Regions from separate parts of the Comamonas sp. NyZ500 genome, predicted to be linked through region 2. Evidence: predicted binding sites of a transcription regulator. Region 2 holds the regulator's gene; each other region holds the start of a gene.
What was found. The regulator FNR, encoded in region 2, switches genes on or off when oxygen is low (the NO sensors DNR and NnrR bind a similar motif). The targets are predictions, from matches to a motif close to TTGATNNNNATCAA.
Positions count from the first base shown of each region.

Region 1: a site for FNR is predicted at 2,605-2,618, ahead of JAO85_RS11040 (hemerythrin domain-containing protein). Genes of this name have one in related genera too.
Region 3: a site for FNR is predicted at 1,512-1,525, ahead of adhP (alcohol dehydrogenase AdhP). Genes of this name have one in related genera too.
Region 4: a site for FNR is predicted at 1,128-1,141, ahead of JAO85_RS07200 (DASS family sodium-coupled anion symporter). Genes of this name have one in related genera too.

Region 1 is NZ_JAEIJE010000005.1:304,839-308,778, reverse strand. Features, by position in the region: gene JAO85_RS11055 (magnesium transporter CorA family protein) at 1-249, shown strand, start outside; gene JAO85_RS11050 (dienelactone hydrolase family protein) at 415-1,107, opposite strand; gene JAO85_RS11045 (MarC family protein) at 1,290-1,937, shown strand; gene JAO85_RS11040 (hemerythrin domain-containing protein) at 2,047-2,544, opposite strand; gene JAO85_RS11035 (ABC-type transport auxiliary lipoprotein family protein) at 2,717-3,400, opposite strand; gene JAO85_RS11030 (MlaD family protein) at 3,507-3,940, opposite strand, start outside.
Region 2 is NZ_JAEIJE010000001.1:253,402-257,341, reverse strand. Features, by position in the region: gene JAO85_RS01185 (HD-GYP domain-containing protein) at 1-42, opposite strand, end outside; gene JAO85_RS01180 (sulfite exporter TauE/SafE family protein) at 153-866, opposite strand; gene hemN (oxygen-independent coproporphyrinogen III oxidase) at 870-2,252, opposite strand; gene fnr (fumarate/nitrate reduction transcriptional regulator Fnr) at 2,521-3,243, shown strand; gene JAO85_RS01165 (hypothetical protein) at 3,307-3,570, opposite strand; gene JAO85_RS01160 (FixH family protein) at 3,829-3,940, opposite strand, start outside.
Region 3 is NZ_JAEIJE010000003.1:147,026-150,965, reverse strand. Features, by position in the region: gene trxC (thioredoxin TrxC) at 1-227, shown strand, start outside; gene adhP (alcohol dehydrogenase AdhP) at 296-1,330, opposite strand; gene JAO85_RS06400 (multifunctional CCA addition/repair protein) at 1,568-2,830, opposite strand; gene JAO85_RS06395 (glutathione S-transferase family protein) at 2,890-3,570, opposite strand; gene queC (7-cyano-7-deazaguanine synthase QueC) at 3,686-3,940, shown strand, end outside.
Region 4 is NZ_JAEIJE010000003.1:329,149-333,088, reverse strand. Features, by position in the region: gene rpoA (DNA-directed RNA polymerase subunit alpha) at 1-1, shown strand, start outside; gene rplQ (50S ribosomal protein L17) at 133-516, shown strand; tRNA gene JAO85_RS07210 (tRNA-Met) at 557-633, shown strand; gene JAO85_RS07205 (hypothetical protein) at 706-1,032, opposite strand; gene JAO85_RS07200 (DASS family sodium-coupled anion symporter) at 1,301-2,806, shown strand; gene JAO85_RS07195 (alkylhydroperoxidase domain protein) at 2,816-3,406, opposite strand; gene JAO85_RS07190 (CMD domain protein) at 3,403-3,940, opposite strand, start outside.

The DNA.
Region 1 (3,940 bases), on a different contig from region 2:
GTGCAGATGCACTTTTCGGCTCAGAGCAACCGCGCCAACGACATCATGCGCACGTTGACCACGGTGACGGCCATCTTTCTGCCGCTGAACCTGATTGCCGGCATCTTCGGTATGAACTTCGAGTTCATCCCGTTCGTCCACAAAAAGGACGGCTTCATCTGGGCCCTGGTGGCCATGGTGATCATCACCGTGGTGCTGGTGGCCTATTTCTGGCGCCGCCGCTATCTGGAAAGCGAAGAAAAAGAATGACCCCCTGAGGCGCTTCCGCGCCTTCCCCCAAGGGGGACGACATCCTCGCTGCGCGGCGGCGCTTGCTTGATGTCTCTGATGGGGGACCGCCCAGCGGCAACGGGCTTTAGATAAAAACAGCTGCTTGCGCTTATATATAAAGCACAAGCAGCTATTGTTTTTATATCAACCCAGATGCTGGGCGAAGAAGGCCAGAGTGCGCTCACCTGCCAACGCTGCAGCGGCTTCGTTGTAGGAGCCGCGCTGGTCGCAGTTGAAGCCATGGTCGGCCTCATAGACATGGACTTCCACCTTGGGCTGGGCCTTCTTGAAGGCTTCGACGGACTCCAGCGAGATGTAGTGATCCTTGCTGCCGAAATGGGCCAGCACCGGGCACAGCGCCAGACGGCTGGCTTCCAGTTCGCCCGTCATGCCGCCGCCGTAGTAGCAGACTGCAGCCGAGACGCTGGCCAGATTGCAGGCCGAGCGCCAGGTCATGAGGCCGCCCCAGCAAAAGCCCACCACGCCGATCTTGCCGCCAGGCACCAGAGTCGCCGCATGGGCCACGGCCGCTTCCACATCGCGCAGCGCGCCAGGCTCGGGCAAGGCTTCCACTGCGGTCTTGAGCGCAAAGCCGGCCTTCATGTCTTCTTCGCTGTAACCCAGCTCCACATCGGGCTTGACGCGGGCAAACATGGCGGGCGCCACGGCCACATAGCCCTGGGCTGCGTAGCGGTCTGCCACGGAGCGGATATGCGAGTTCACGCCGAAGATCTCCTGCAGCACCACGATGGCACCGCGTGCCTGGCCCTCGGGCATGGCCACATAAGCCGGGGTTTTTGCGCCATCCACGGCTGTCAGTTCAACAAAGCTGCCCATTGCGAAGCTCCTTAACATGGTTCAAAAGGGAAATCCGCGACGCGGCCGCCAGCAATGCTGTAATGGCTGATGCCGCGTCGATGATTCGGCCATTTTTTCACAGGAGTGTTGATGCAAGCTATCTCAGCCCCACAAAAGGCCGACAGTCGCAAGAAGCCCCCCATGCCAGGAGGCGAGCTGTAATGGATATCAAACCGCTGATCACCCTGGTCGCCATCATCAACCCGCTGGCCATCGTCCCGTTCTTCATCCACTACACGGCCGGCTTCGACGCCGAGCAGCGCTGGCAGACGATTCGCACCGCCGCCTTTGCCGCCTTCTGCGTGATTGCGGTCTGCGCCCTGCTGGGACTGCAGATTCTGCAGTTCTTCAATATCTCGCTGCAAAGCTTTCAGGTCGGCGGCGGCCTGCTGCTGCTGATCAGTGCGATGAACATGCTCAACGCCCGCCCCGCCGAAGACCGCCCCAACAATGCCACGCTGGCAGCCGGCGTCGAGAAGGCCGCCGAGGGCAACAGCATTGCCGTCGTACCGCTGACCATTCCGCTGCTGACCGGGCCTGCCGCCATGTCCACCGTGGTGATCTATGCCGATCAGGCGCGCACCATCTGGCAGCATGTGGCACTGGTCGGCTATGGCGTGGTGGTGGCCGCTGCCATCATGGTCTGCTTTTCATTGGCTCACCCGATTGCCCGTGTGCTGGGCAAGACCGGCATCAATGTGATGACCCGGCTCATGGGCCTGATTCTGGCCGCGCTGGCCATCGAGGTGATGGCGGGAGGCCTGATCAAGATCTTCCCCATCCTGGCCTCCCCGGCGATATACCCTTAACCCCAAAAATACTCCCCCTGAGCGGCTACGCCGCTTCCCCCAAGAGGGACGGCAGCTTCGCTGCGCGGCGGCTCTTGCTCGCTGTCTCTCGCCTTATCGCGTGCCAGTTTCAGGCAGTTACTACTTCCATTTTTTCAGCTTCACCACAGGCACCACCACAGCCAGTGATCGGCTCCGCAGGCAAAGCCTCGGGCACCAGCACCGCGCCGGTCACCGGGTCAAAGCCCGCGCGGCGCATGTGCAGGGCCAGGGCGGCATCCATGTTCTGCGCATGGTGGCTGAACCACGGACCCAGCTCGGCCGCCATATGGCGGATCGTGGCCAGATCGCCCTGCCCGCCCTTGACCGCCCCCTCGCGCAGCACGGCCAGCACCACCTTGTGCTGCTGGCTGTGGCAGTTGCCCGTGGCAAAGCCCGTGGTCTGCATCCAGCGGTCTTCCTGATCGAAGTGCTGCTGGGTATGGGCAATCAGCTCGTCCCAGAGCGCGCACAGCTGCTCGTCGCCCGCAGCTTCCACCTGGGCCAGCAGGGTGACGAACTCTTCATGCATCGCGTCCATGACGGGAAAATCCAGGATGAGAGCGGCATTCCATTCGAGGCTGGCCATGGCAGTTCCTTGTGCGAGGTTGAGGAACTGGCAGCTTAAGAACAAGGCCCGGCCCGGCCATTGACCCACATCAGCAAAGCAGCTGCGCGCGAGTAAGCAGGACTTGCCCGGAATCAACAAAGCCCTGCATGGCAGGGCTTTGGGAGCGGAAATGCCTGGGACTGGTCGGGCCCTAGCGCCCGTAACCCTGCAACCAGCGGCTGAGCTGGGCAGCCGCCTCGTCCACGGCGCGTGCCATGGCCTGGGCACCGCCGGCTGCGTCGGCCGAGGCCGCCGGAACTTCGACCGTGAACACCTTCTGGCCCAGCAATTGGTTGCCGGCACTCTCGCCGGCACCGATCAGGCTGGCGCTCAGGCGCAGCAACGCACGGCTGTTGCTGGCGTTGTCGAAGACCTGGCTGAACTCGTCCACCGTCACGCGCAGCTGCGCAATCGAGCGCTTGTCGGCCTGCAGGGGGCGGACATTATCCTTGCCCGAAAGCACGGGGCGCTCCAGCCCCAGGCGCATGCGCAGGCGCTGCTCCACCATCTGAGCGGGAGGCAGGCTCCAGCGCGCGTTCTGGTAGGCACGCAGTTGCTGGCTGTCGCTGTAGTTCAGACGGTAGAACATGGCCGTCAGGCCCTCGGGCAACCCCGGCGCCTGGACTTCGGCCAGCACCAGCGGTACCGGCGCCACGGAGGGTGCGGCCGCATTCGCGGCCGGCACTGCCAGGTCGGCCATGCCCAGGTCATATCGCACCGGTTGCGTGGGTGCTGTGGGCAGGCCCGAGCAGGCGGCGAGCGCCAGTACCAGGGAAGAAGCGCCCAGCAATCGCCATGCTCCGCGGCCGGTGAGTGAAATCTTTGTGTCTGCCATATTGATTCCTTTGGGACTTAGGCCAGTCAGAATGAGTAGCAGGCATTTCCATCGAAAAGCTGCCTGCCCGATCCGAATTGGCGCAAGTCGTGTCCTTGTTGCTTCTTCACTTGGCCGGAGCCACGAAACCGGGCTCGCCGGGGCCTGGCAAGCCCATTCCCTGGCCGTAGATGACGGATTGCGGGTTGTCATTGAAGCGGCCCGCGGCCGCGCCCATGCTGCGCGCGGCGCGCGAGACATCGTCGGCCGCGCCGTTCATGCGCGGCAAGGTGCTGCGCCCCAGCGACTCGGCCGCCTGCGACAGGGCCTGCGTGCCCTCGGCAATCTGCTGCAGCGGGCCATCGGGGGCATTGACCTTGCGCACGGTCTGCTGCAGATCGGTCGCCACGCCCGTGGCGGCATTGCCGGCCTTGGTAAGGGACTGCAGGGTCTGGTGCGCATCTGCCGTGATCTGTGGAAAGTCCTTGGCCGTCTTGTTCATGGTCTCGGCCAGATCCTTGATCCCGCCGGATGCGGCAGCGATATTGTCGAGCGCCACGC
Region 2 (3,940 bases):
GATACGCAGTTGTCCGATATCAATAGCAACGAAACGATTCACTTTGAGCGCTACACACAAGATAAGACATTATTCCGCAGTTCCATGACTGCTCAAGCATGACTAGGGTCTGTTGGGATGCAAACAGCATCAACAATCCCCTCTTGTGTGACTTATCGGCACCAAAGGCTGGGTTTGTAGACCAGGTCCATCCACAAAGCCCAACTCGCAACGCCAATCAGCATCAGACCTGCAACTCTGGTGCCCCACCTGGCCCGCAATGCATTGACATGCGACTGTCCCAGTTGCCACAGCCAGGGACCCGCCAGCAGCCACAGTGCACCACCAACAGCAAAGGCGGCCATGGACAAAGCACCTTGCCAGGCGCCGCCACTCAAGGCCGCCACCAACACCGCCGAATACAGCAAACCACAAGGCATCAGTGCCCAGGCAAAGCCTGCTGCCAGACTGCCGCCTGGCGCGGTGACCCAGGGCTGAACCCTGGCCCAGACGGAACGCCCCGCCCGCTCCAGCCAGGCTGGCTGCCGCGCCTGCACCACCATGGCCAGTCCCCAGGCCATGACCGCCACATGCATCAGCGTCCAAAGTCTCTGCAATGCCGTTGTCTGACTGGTCAGCCAGGCCAGACTTTCCATGGCCACGGCCGCGATCCCGCCCAGCAGGGCATAGGCAGCGATGCGCCCCAGATGAAACAGGCTGGTACGCAGCCATTGGCGTTTTTGCAGGCCGAGCACGACAACTGGCTGCCCGCCGCCGACAGGCTTCGCTGCTGTGACCACGCTGCAGGGGGCAGCGCACATCACAAGACAATGGGGCCCACCCACGAGCCCCATGATCAAAGCAGTCCAGACCAGCGAAAACAACATGCGCTAGATGATGCGCGAAAAGCGGGCGCGGTTCCGGTCGGCCTGCAAATATCGGTCAAACAGCATGGCTACTCCGCGCACAAAAAACCAGCCCAGGCCAGTGACCTTGAAGCCCTCGGCGGACAGCTCGACCAAGCCGTTGCGCTGCATCTCTGCCAGCGCATCCAGCTCCGCAGCGAAGTACTCGCGGAAATTGATAAGCCAGGCCTGCTCCATGGGCTCATACAGGACGGAACCCTGGCACATGATGGACATGATGACGGCTCTGCGCACCAGATCGTCACGTGAAAGCGCCAGTCCGCGCTGCACGGGCAGCATGCCGCCATCGACGGCATCGTAATACTCTTCAAGAGTCTTGACGTTCTGGCTGTAGGTCGCGCCCACCTTGCCGATAGCCGATACGCCCAGTGCAATCAGGTCGCAATCAGGCTGGGTGCTGTAGCCCTGAAAGTTGCGATGCAGGCGCCCCTGGCGCTTGGCAATGGCCAAAGAGTCGTCAGGCAGCGCAAAGTGGTCCATGCCTACATAGACATAGCCGCCATCCATGAATGCATCAATTGCGCCGGAGAGCATGTTCAGCTTGTCCTGTCCCATGGGCAGGTCTGCCGATTCGATGCGCCTTTGCGGCTTGAAGCGCTCGGGCAGATGCGCATAGGCATACAGTGCAATGCGATCGGGGCGCAGCTCATTGACCTGTGCCAGCGTGCGCGCGAAAGACTCGGGCGTCTGCCTGGGCAGCCCGTAGATCAGGTCCACATTGATGGAGACAAAGCCCAGGCGGCGCGCCTCGGCCACCAGCGCAAATACTTGCTCGGCGGGCTGCTCGCGGTGCACCGCTTTCTGCACCGCGGGATCAAAGTCCTGCACGCCAAAGCTCAGGCGATTGAACCCCATGTCCTTGAGAGCTCTCAGCCGCTCGTTGCTGACGGTGCGCGGATCGACCTCGATGGAGTACTCGCCCGCGGGATCCAGCTTGAAATGTTCACGCATCAAGACCATCAGCTGCTGCAACTCGGCATCGCTGAAAAAGGTCGGTGTGCCTCCGCCCAGATGCAGCTGGCTTACGAGCTGGCCTTTGCCGCAATGCTCGGTATGCATGGCCAGCTCGCGGCTCAAGTAGTCCAGATACTCGGCAGCCTTCTCATGATGCTTGGTCACGATCTTGTTGCAGGCGCAGTAATAGCAAAGCGACTCACAGAACGGCACATGCACATAAACGGACAGGGGCAAAGCGCGCGAGCCAGAATGCGTCTTGCGCTGCTTGAGTGCCAGTATGTAGTCGTCTGCACCAAAAGCCTCAACAAAACGGTCGGCTGTTGGGAACGATGTGTAGCGTGGGCCGGGGATATCAAAGCGGCTCAGCAACTCAGGCGTGACTGCGGTCATAACTGGGAGTTAGGGTGCGCCCACACTCTGTATAGAGCAGATTTCAATGGAAATCAGATCCTGAAAATCATGCCCAAAATAGGCAAAAGCGCATGTTTTTGAACGAATACAGGCAATGTGCCCCAAGGCAATCACCCTGTCCTTGATGAAAATCAAGAGACCTCAAGGCAAGTGCTGCGACAATTTGATCCATCTCATCTTCAACCACGAGGTCAATGACCAGCGCGACTCTCCACTCCGTGTCTGTCTGCGCCGTTGCAAAAAGCCCATGAATCTTCAGACCATCAAAGCATCCTGCTCCAACTGCAATCTGCGTGAACTGTGCATGCCCATGGGCCTGGACGATGAACAAATGGAGCGCATTGACGAGATTGTGGCCACGCGCCGCAAGGTCAAGCGCGGCGGGCTGCTGTTTCGCAATGGCGAAGAGTTCACCTCTCTGTATGCCATTCGAACCGGCTTCTTCAAGACCAGCGTGGCCACCGAAGACGGACGCGATCAGGTCACAGGCTTTCAGATGGCTGGCGAAATCATTGGTCTGGACGGCATCGTCAACGACCACCACACTTGTGATGCCGTGGCCCTGGAAGACGCCGAGGTTTGCGTCATGCCGTTTGACAAACTGGAGCAGCTCTCGCGCGAGGTCACTGCCCTGCAGAACCATGTGCACAAGGTCATGAGCCGCGAAATCGTGCGCGAGCATGGCGTGATGCTGCTGCTGGGCAGCATGCGTGCCGAAGAGCGCCTGGCGGCCTTTGTGTTGAACCTGGTCCAGCGCCTGTCGGCACGCGGCTTTTCCAAGTCGGAACTGGTGCTGCGCATGACGCGCGAAGAAATCGGCAGTTACCTGGGCCTCAAGCTCGAGACCGTGAGCCGCACTTTCTCCAAATTTGCAGAGGAAGGCATTGTGGAAGTCAAGCAGCGCCACCTGCGCATCCTGGATACCGAGGCGCTCAAACGAATCGTCAACAGCCAGCAATGCCAGAACTGAACCGAGTCGACAGACACTCTCAAGACAAAGCCCGCGGACAGCGGGCTTTTTTGTCTGCGCGAATTAATCGGGCAGAGGCTCGGAAACGATGCCGCCATTGAGATCGCTGACGGAGCGACCCAGCATCACCGTCATCGCACCTCCGATCAGGGTCACGACCCAGAAGGCAAAAAAAGCGACCGTATAGATGGCCTGGCGCGACCAGTCCAGGGGGGAGCCCAGCCAGTGCACATCCAGCGGGTCCACAAAAGCGAAAACCACCATCTCCATGATTGCCGCCGCCAGAAAGGCCGGCCAGACAATCCACATCCAGCGTCGAGCATCCATCCTGATTCTCCTTGGGCTGTGGGCTTGGTCATATTTTGCACAACAGTGGTGACCGTTCATGCAGGACTGCGGGCATGCACCGTGGCGGGAAACCCTGAACCACTCTCTTTTCAGTAGCATCCTGCGCCATCTGGATATCAAAAAACCATTTACTTCTATATCAACGTTAGGCGGAGCATACGCAACACGCTCTGATTTTGATATCGGGCAACAAAAAAGGCCGCAAAAGCGACCTTGGCGGAGCAAGCGCCGGAGCGCTCAGCGATCCAGCGGATGGTCCTTGGCTGGCGTGGCCGCATGATTGCGGCCGGTGACTGCTGGGGCCAGGCTTTTTTCACTTTCGCTCAGGCGCTGGTTGATTTCCATGCCA
Region 3 (3,940 bases), on a different contig from region 2:
GCCCCTGCCGCATGATGGCGCCGGCCTTTGCCCAGGCGGCCCAGCAACTGGCGGGGCAGGCGCAACTGGCCAAGCTCGATACCGAGGCTTATCCACAGGCCGCAGCACCCTTGGGCATTCGCAGCATTCCGACCATGGTGGTTTTCAAGGAAGGCAAGGAACTGGCACGCATCTCCGGGGCACTGCCGGCCTCGGAGATCGTGCGCTGGGTGCGCTCGGTGATCTGAGCGGCGGCTTCGCGCGAGCCGGCCCGCTCACCCGGCCCCGGCCCCGGTTCGGGGCCGGTTAGCCTGGCTCAGGCGGCGATGTCCAGCACCACGCGGCCTTCGATCTTGCCTTCGTGCATGCGGGCAAAGATGTCGTTGATGTTTTCCAGCTTGTCGGTGGATACGGTGGCCTTGACCTTGCCCTGAGCGGCAAAGTCCAGCGACTCCTGCAGGTCCAGGCGCGTGCCGACGATGGAGCCGCGCACCGTGATGCCCTTGAGCACCATGGAGAAGATCGGCAGCGGAAAATCGCCGGGTGGCAGGCCGTTGAGCGAAATCGTGCCGCCGCGGCGCACCATGCCCAGAGCCTGCTCGAAAGCCTTGGGCGACACGGCCGTGACCAGCACGCCGTGGGCGCCTTCAATCTCTCTTTGCAGATAGGCCGCCGGGTCGGTGTTCATGGCGTTGACGGTGACGGTTGCGCCCAGCTGGCGCGCCAGCGCGAGCTTGCTGTCGTCGATGTCGACCGCCGCGACATTGAAGCCCATGGCCTTGGCATATTGCACGGCCATATGGCCCAGGCCGCCGATGCCGGAAATCACCACCCAGTCGCCGGGCTTGGCGTCGGTGACCTTCAGGCCCTTGTACACCGTGACCCCGGCGCAGAGCACGGGAGCGACGTCGATAAAGCTCACATTGGACGGCAGATGGCCCACATAGTTGGGGTCGGCCAGTGCGTAATCGGCAAAGCCGCCATTGACCGAATAGCCGGTATTGGTCTGAGATTCGCACAAGGTTTCCCAGCCGCCTATGCAGTGGCGGCAGAAGCCGCAGGCGCTGTGCAGCCAGGGCACGCCCACGCGATCCCCTTCCTTGACATGCTTGACGTTCTTGCCCACCGCAGCCACATGGCCCACGCCCTCATGGCCGGGAATGAAGGGCGGATGAGGCTTGACGGGCCAGTCGCCTTCGGCCGCATGCAGATCGGTGTGGCAGACGCCGGAGGCGGCAATCTTGACCAGGATCTGATCGTCTGCCGGTCGAGGGACCGGCATTTCTTCGATCGTGAGCGGCTTCCCGAAGGAACGCACCACGGCGGCTTTCATGGTCTGGGGTAAGGACATCAGAGCACCTCCTTGAAGCAAGAGGGCAAGGCCGTGGCCTGTGGGCCGGACACTTGCCCGTCAAAGAACCATACCGGTATGGAATGGGTGTTGCAGCGGGCTTCGTGACCCGCTGCATGGCCCGGGCGGAGCGAACCGCCGTAGCCGTCTCGTACTGTGCAATGGCTGCAGCATACCTTCTTTGACTTAACTCAAGCCGTGCTCATCCCTGCCTTCTGGACCTCGGCGCGCGGACGGCTAGGCGCCGTCTTCCAGATAGGCGGCAATCGCCTGCTCGCGCGCCTTGCTCACCGCGTCGCCGATGGCCTTGCCCTTGAGGCCGCGCTGCGCTGCGGCCTGGGCCACCGGGCCGGTTTCCACGGCCAGAGCCGCTTTCAGGGCATTGCCCAGGCGCTGGCGCTGCGGATAGGCCGCATCTTCAAAGCCCAGACGTCCGCGCGCGTCGCATTCGCAGGCCTGCAGGGCTTCCTCGAAGCGCTGGGGCTTGCGTATGGCATCGCAGCGCTCGAGCAGCCGCAGCAGGGCGGCGGCATTGAGCTCGTGGCTGCGGTGGATGTTGCCATGCTCGCGCGCCACGACCTCGGCCAGCTCCTTGCAGTCGTTGGGCACGCGCCAGCGCTCGCAGACCTGCAGCAGCAGGCGGGCGCTGCGCTGCTCATGGCCGATATGGCGGGGCAGCACATCGGCCGGCGTGGTGCCCTTGCCGAAGTCATGGCAGAGGCAGGCAAAACGCACGGACAGCGGTGCCTGCAAGCGCGCCGACATGTCCAGCACCATCATGGCATGCACGCCGCAATCGATCTCGGGGTGGTATTCGGCGCGCTGGGGCACGCCCCAGAGCTTGTCGAGTTCGGGCAGCAGCCGGACCAGCGCCCCGCATTCGCGCAGGATCTCGAACATGCGCGAGGGCCGCTCCTCCATCAGGCCGCGGCTGATTTCCTGCCACACGCGCTCGGGCACCAGGGCATCGACCTCTCCGGCCGCCACCATCTCGCGCATGAGTTCCATGGTCTCGGGCGCGACGGAAAAATCGGTGAAGCGCGCCGCAAAGCGGGCCAGACGCAGAATGCGTACCGGGTCTTCGCGGAAGGCATCGGTCACATGGCGCAGCACGCGATTCTTCAGATCCTGCTGGCCGTGGTAGGGATCCACCAGATCTTCGAGGTCGCCGTTGCCTGTCCAGTCTGCGGGAGCTGCGATGGAGTTGATGGTGAGATCGCGCCGCGCCAGGTCTTCTTCCAGCGTCACATCGGCGGCGGTGTGGACCACAAAGCCGCGATAGCCCATGCCGTTCTTGCGCTCGGTGCGTGCCAGCGCATATTCCTCATGGGTCCGGGGGTGCAGAAACACCGGAAAGTCGCGCCCCACGGGCACGAAGCCGCGCGCGCTCATCTGCTCCGGCGTGGCGCCAACCACCACCCAGTCCGTATCGTTGACGGGCAGGCCCAGCAATGCATCGCGCACCGCACCGCCTACCTTGAAAACCTTGAATTCACTCATGCTGCAATGGTAGTGGCTGCGAGCCGGCCTGCAGATACCGCAATCGCGGGAGCCAGGCCTCAGCGCTGCTGGCGATAGGGCTCTTCAAACTGCAGAAAGTCCTGCTCGGCCAGCGCGGCCTGAATCCATTCCTGGGTGGCTGGCAACTGGGTGACGCGCTGCACATAGGCGCGCACGGGGGCCGAGGTCGGCAGGCCGTAGCTGTTGATGCGCATGCACACCGGCGCAAAAAACGCATCGGCAATGCTGAACTGGTCGAACAGCATGGGGCCGCTGGCAGCGCTCAGCAGCGGGGTCCAGAGCTCTTCGAGTTGCTGGACATCGCTGCGCAGATCGGCATGCTCGGCCCAGAGCCGGGCGCCGGTTTCCTGCAACTGGGCTTCGATATTCATGGGGCAGAAGCTGCGCAGCGCGCCGAAGCCGCTGTGCATCTGCGCCACCAGGCTGCGCGCGCGGGCGCGCTGGGCCACGGTTTGCGGCCACAGATGCTTGTCGGGAAAACGCTCGGCCAGGTATTCGCAGATGGCCAGGCTGTCCCAGATGATCAGTCCCTCGTCGACCAGCAGCGGCACCTTGCCGGTCGGTGCGAGTGCCAGCGCCTGCAGCTTGAAGCTGGAGTCGGGCGCAAAGCTGTCAAAGCGCAGTGTGAGCTCTTCGAAGCTGATGCCGCTTTGGCGCATCAGCACCCAGGGGCGCATGGACCAGGACGAGTAATTCTTGTTGCCGATATAGAGCTTCATGGCGGACTCCTGTGTGGTTTGTCGAGCAGCTTATCAAGCTTGGGCCTGACGGTCTGTGTGTTTTGATTCCACAGTCATGTCTCGGCGGCGCGGCGGATGATGTAATTGCAGCACTATGGCAAATACTTCGACTTCTTCTGCAAGCCCGGCCGCTCAGGTGGCCGGGGCCGGTCACCACAAGGGCGCGCTGGTGCTGTTCTCGGGCGGCCAGGACTCGACCACCTGCCTGGCCCAGGCCCTGGCCATGTTCGAGCGCGTGGAGACGCTGGGCTTTGACTACGGCCAGCGCCACAGCGTGGAGATGCAGGTGCGCGCCGGCGTGCGCGAGCAGCTGGCTGAGCGCTTTCCCCTGTGGGCGCCGCGTCTGGGC
Region 4 (3,940 bases), on a different contig from region 2:
ATTGCTACAATAGAGGACTTTGCTGGAGTTGATCCGGCAAAGTCCAAGTGCCTCGGGCAGTACCTGATACGGCTGCCTGATTTAATTTAGAAAAGATCTCCGGATAAAAACGGGGAGCAAAGGAAAAGCACCATGCGTCACGGCAACGGCCTCCGCAAACTGAACCGCACTTCTGCACACCGCAAGGCAATGCTGCAGAACATGATGAACTCGCTGATCGAGCACGAAGCAATCAAGACCACGGTCCCCAAGGCCAAGGAACTGCGTCGCGTCATCGAGCCCATGATCACTCTGGCCAAGGTTGATACCGTGGCTAACCGTCGTCTGGCTTTCGACCGCCTGCGCGACCGCGACAGCGTGACCAAGCTGTTCAACGTGCTGGGTCCCCGCAACGCTCAGCGTCCCGGTGGCTACACACGTATCCTGAAGATGGGCTTCCGCGTGGGCGACAACGCTCCCATGGCCTATGTGGAACTGGTCGAGCGCGCTGAAGAAGCCGCTGCAGCAGCTGAATAAGCCAGGGCAGGCTGCAAAGCCTGCTATAATTTGGAAATACCGCGCGATGGAGCAGTCTGGTAGCTCGTTGGGCTCATAACCCAAAGGTCGGAGGTTCAAATCCTTCTCGCGCAACCAAATTGAAAAGGTCACGACATTGTCGTGACCTTTTTTTTGTCCATTTTCCATTGAAGGGCGGCGGCGCTGGTATCAGCTCGTCATACCTCCCGGCGCTGTGCCCGAGCGCCGGCTCAGATGCTCGCGCACCCGGCTGGCAATCACCTGGGCGATTTCCGGGCTCAGTACCTCGCTGATATGCAGTACCTCGGTGTAGTGCAGATAGAGCAGGCCGCGCAAGGTCCTGAATGCCGTCTCATGCTCGGCACCGCAGATGCCGGCATCGTTGGCCAGCACGCGTTCGACGGCACCGGGGTCGAGCAGCCGGATCTTGCAGATAGCAGCCTGATGCAGTATCGCTAGATCTATTTCTTCAAGGCGGCTTTCCCATTCATCGGGCAGGAATCGGTTCGCTGGCATTTAGAGTGTCTCTCCTGCTGAATCCATGGGCATGTGCCCAATGCTTGAATACTGACACGTACGAGGTCTTGCCATCGGTTTTGCTTCTGCAAGTCTTGCCGTCGATCAAACTTTGGCAACGTAAAAGTCGGCCTGGAGTCGAAGCCATGCGGCACTGCATCATGATGCCAGTCTGTGACCCGAGCGCCAATGTCCGTCGGGGACTCCTGGCTTTTGCTGAGCTGAGGTATGGTGTCTCGATGCGCTGCAGGTAAAGAAAAGGACTTCTATGTTCGAGAAGATCGTCTCGATGTTCCGTTACTTCAAATCGGCCGTTCCGTTTCGGGTCGTGCCTGCACTGATTTCCACCCTGGTGCTGACCGGTCTGCTGCTGACGCCGGTACCTGCGGGACTGGACAGCAAGGCCTGGCAACTGGTGGCCATCTTTCTGACGACCATCGTGGCGATCATCCTCAAGGTCATGCCCATAGGCGTGATGGCATTGATGGCGATTGTCATCGTGTCGCTGTCCCAGGTCACCTCCAGTTCGTCCAAAGGTGCGATCACGGATGCGCTGAGCAGCTTTGCGAATCCCCTGATCTGGCTGATCGTGGTGGCGGTTCTGATATCGCGCGGTCTCAAGAAGACGGGGCTCGGCAACCGCATCGGATTGCTGTTCATTGCGCTGATGGGCAAGCGCACCATAGGCATAGGTTACGGACTCGCGATCTGCGAGCTGGTACTGGCCCCGTTCACGCCCAGCAACACGGCACGCGGCGGCGGCATCGTGCATCCGATCATGAAGTCCATCGCCAATGCCTTTGAATCGGATCCGGCCAAGGGAACGCAAGGCAAGGTCGGGACCTATCTGGCGCTGGTCAACTACCATTCCAATCCGATCACCTCGGCGATGTTCCTGACCGCGACGGCGCCCAATCCGCTGGTCGTGGACCTGGTGGCCAAGGCCACGGGTCAGTCCCTGCACCTGAGCTGGACAAGTTGGGCTCTGTACATGCTGCTGCCAGGGCTGCTGTGTCTGCTGTTGATGCCGCTGGCGATCTATCTGCTGTCGCCACCCGAACTCAAGGCCACGCCCAATGCCGTGGAGTACGCGCGCGCCGAGATGGCAGGCATGGGCCCGCTGTCAGGCAAGGAGCGCGTGATGCTCGGCACCTTCGGCGTGATGCTGCTGCTATGGGCGAATGTGCCGCAAATGCTGTTCGGCCCGGCGTTCACGCTGGACCCGACCGTGGTGGCTTTTCTCGGTTTGTTCGCCCTGATCATCACGGGGACCATCGATTGGGATGATGTGCTGTCCGAGAAAAGCGCCTGGGACACCCTGATCTGGTTCGGTGCCTTGGTCATGCTGGCCGAGCAGCTCAACAAGCTCGGTGTGGTCGCCTGGTTTGCCGAGGGCTTGAAGAGCGCCATCGTCGCCAGCGGCCTGGACTGGCTGCCCGTGGCCGCCATTCTGGTGGGCGTTTTCGTCTTCTCGCACTATCTGTTTGCCAGCACCACGGCCCATATCAGCGCCATGATGCTGGCCTTTCTGACCGTGGGCGCGCAACTGATCCCGGCTGACTACGTCGTCCCCTTCATGCTGATGATGACGGCCGGTTCGGCCATCATGATGACGCTGACGCACTACGCGACCGGCACTTCACCCATCATCTTCGGCAGCGGCTATGTGACTCTAGGTGTCTGGTGGCGCGTGGGGGCTGCGATGTGCGTGCTGGAGTTGCTGATCTTCGCTGTCGTCGGCAGCGCCTGGTGGAAGTTGCTGGGGCTGTGGTGAGCCGCGCTGTCAGCTGCTCGTGCACAGGGGCTCGCCCAGAGACAGCATGAGCCGGTTGGCCCAGTTGAAGAAGGCAGTGCCCTGCAGCGCATCGGAGATGGCCGCGTCATCCAGGCCGGCGGCGCGCAGCGCATCGATATGACTGGACTCCAGTGCGGGCGGCGTCTGCGTCAAGGCCACGGCGGCGGCGACGATGGCGTTCCAGCGCGGGCCCAGATCGCTGCCCGGACCTTCATCGAGCAGGCGCTGCACATCGGCGGCGCGTTGCGAGAAATGCGTGGCAAAGCGCGCATGTACCGAAGCGCAGTAGATGCAGCCATTGGTGCGTGAGGTTGCAGCTGCTGCCAGTTCGCGCTCGGCGCGCGGCAGGCCGGCATCGGGGTTGTAGAAGATGTCCTTGTCGGTGCGCGTGCGTGCTCCCAGCGTGTCGGGGTCGCGCGCCAGCAGCCGGAAATAGGGTGAACGCGCGCGCGCCGCGTCCACCAGGCCTGCATGGTGGCGCTCGCTCAGCTCGCTCTCCTGCAGCGGAGCTATCCATGGCTGCCAGTCGAGCTGTTCCTGGGTGAAGACCTGGGGGGAGGTGTTGTGCGTGGTGCTCATGGCTGGGCTTGCAGGGCGAGGGTGGAAGATGCCGTGGTGACTGCAGCTCGTGCGCCAAGCACGCGCAGCCCCGCCACGAGGCGGATCTGGAAGGACAGGAAAGAGGCGAGCTGGGACAGGATGACGATATCGGTCTCGCTCCAGCCGGCCTGCTGCAGCGCCAGCAAGGCCTGGGCACTCGCATCGCGTGGGTGGTAGGCCAGCAGATGGGCATGGGCCAGCGCGGCGCTCAGGCGCGGGCCCAGCAAAGCCGCATGGGCCGGGTCCACAGCGTAGCTGGGGCCGCTCTGGTCCTCGCGGCTCAAGGGGCCGGCCGGATAGATCCCGTAGGGACCGTGCGGGCCGCTGCCGGGCTGCAGGCTGGCAGCGCGCCCGCGCACCACTTCCGAGCTCACGGCATCGGCCAGATCGGCATCCTCGCCCGCCAGGGCGCGTGTGTAGAAGGCCGTGCTGCGAGGCTCGCCGTGTAGGCCTGCCGTGAAGGCGGCCAGCGTCAGGCGCTCGCGCAGCGAGACGGTTCCTGCAACCGGCTCG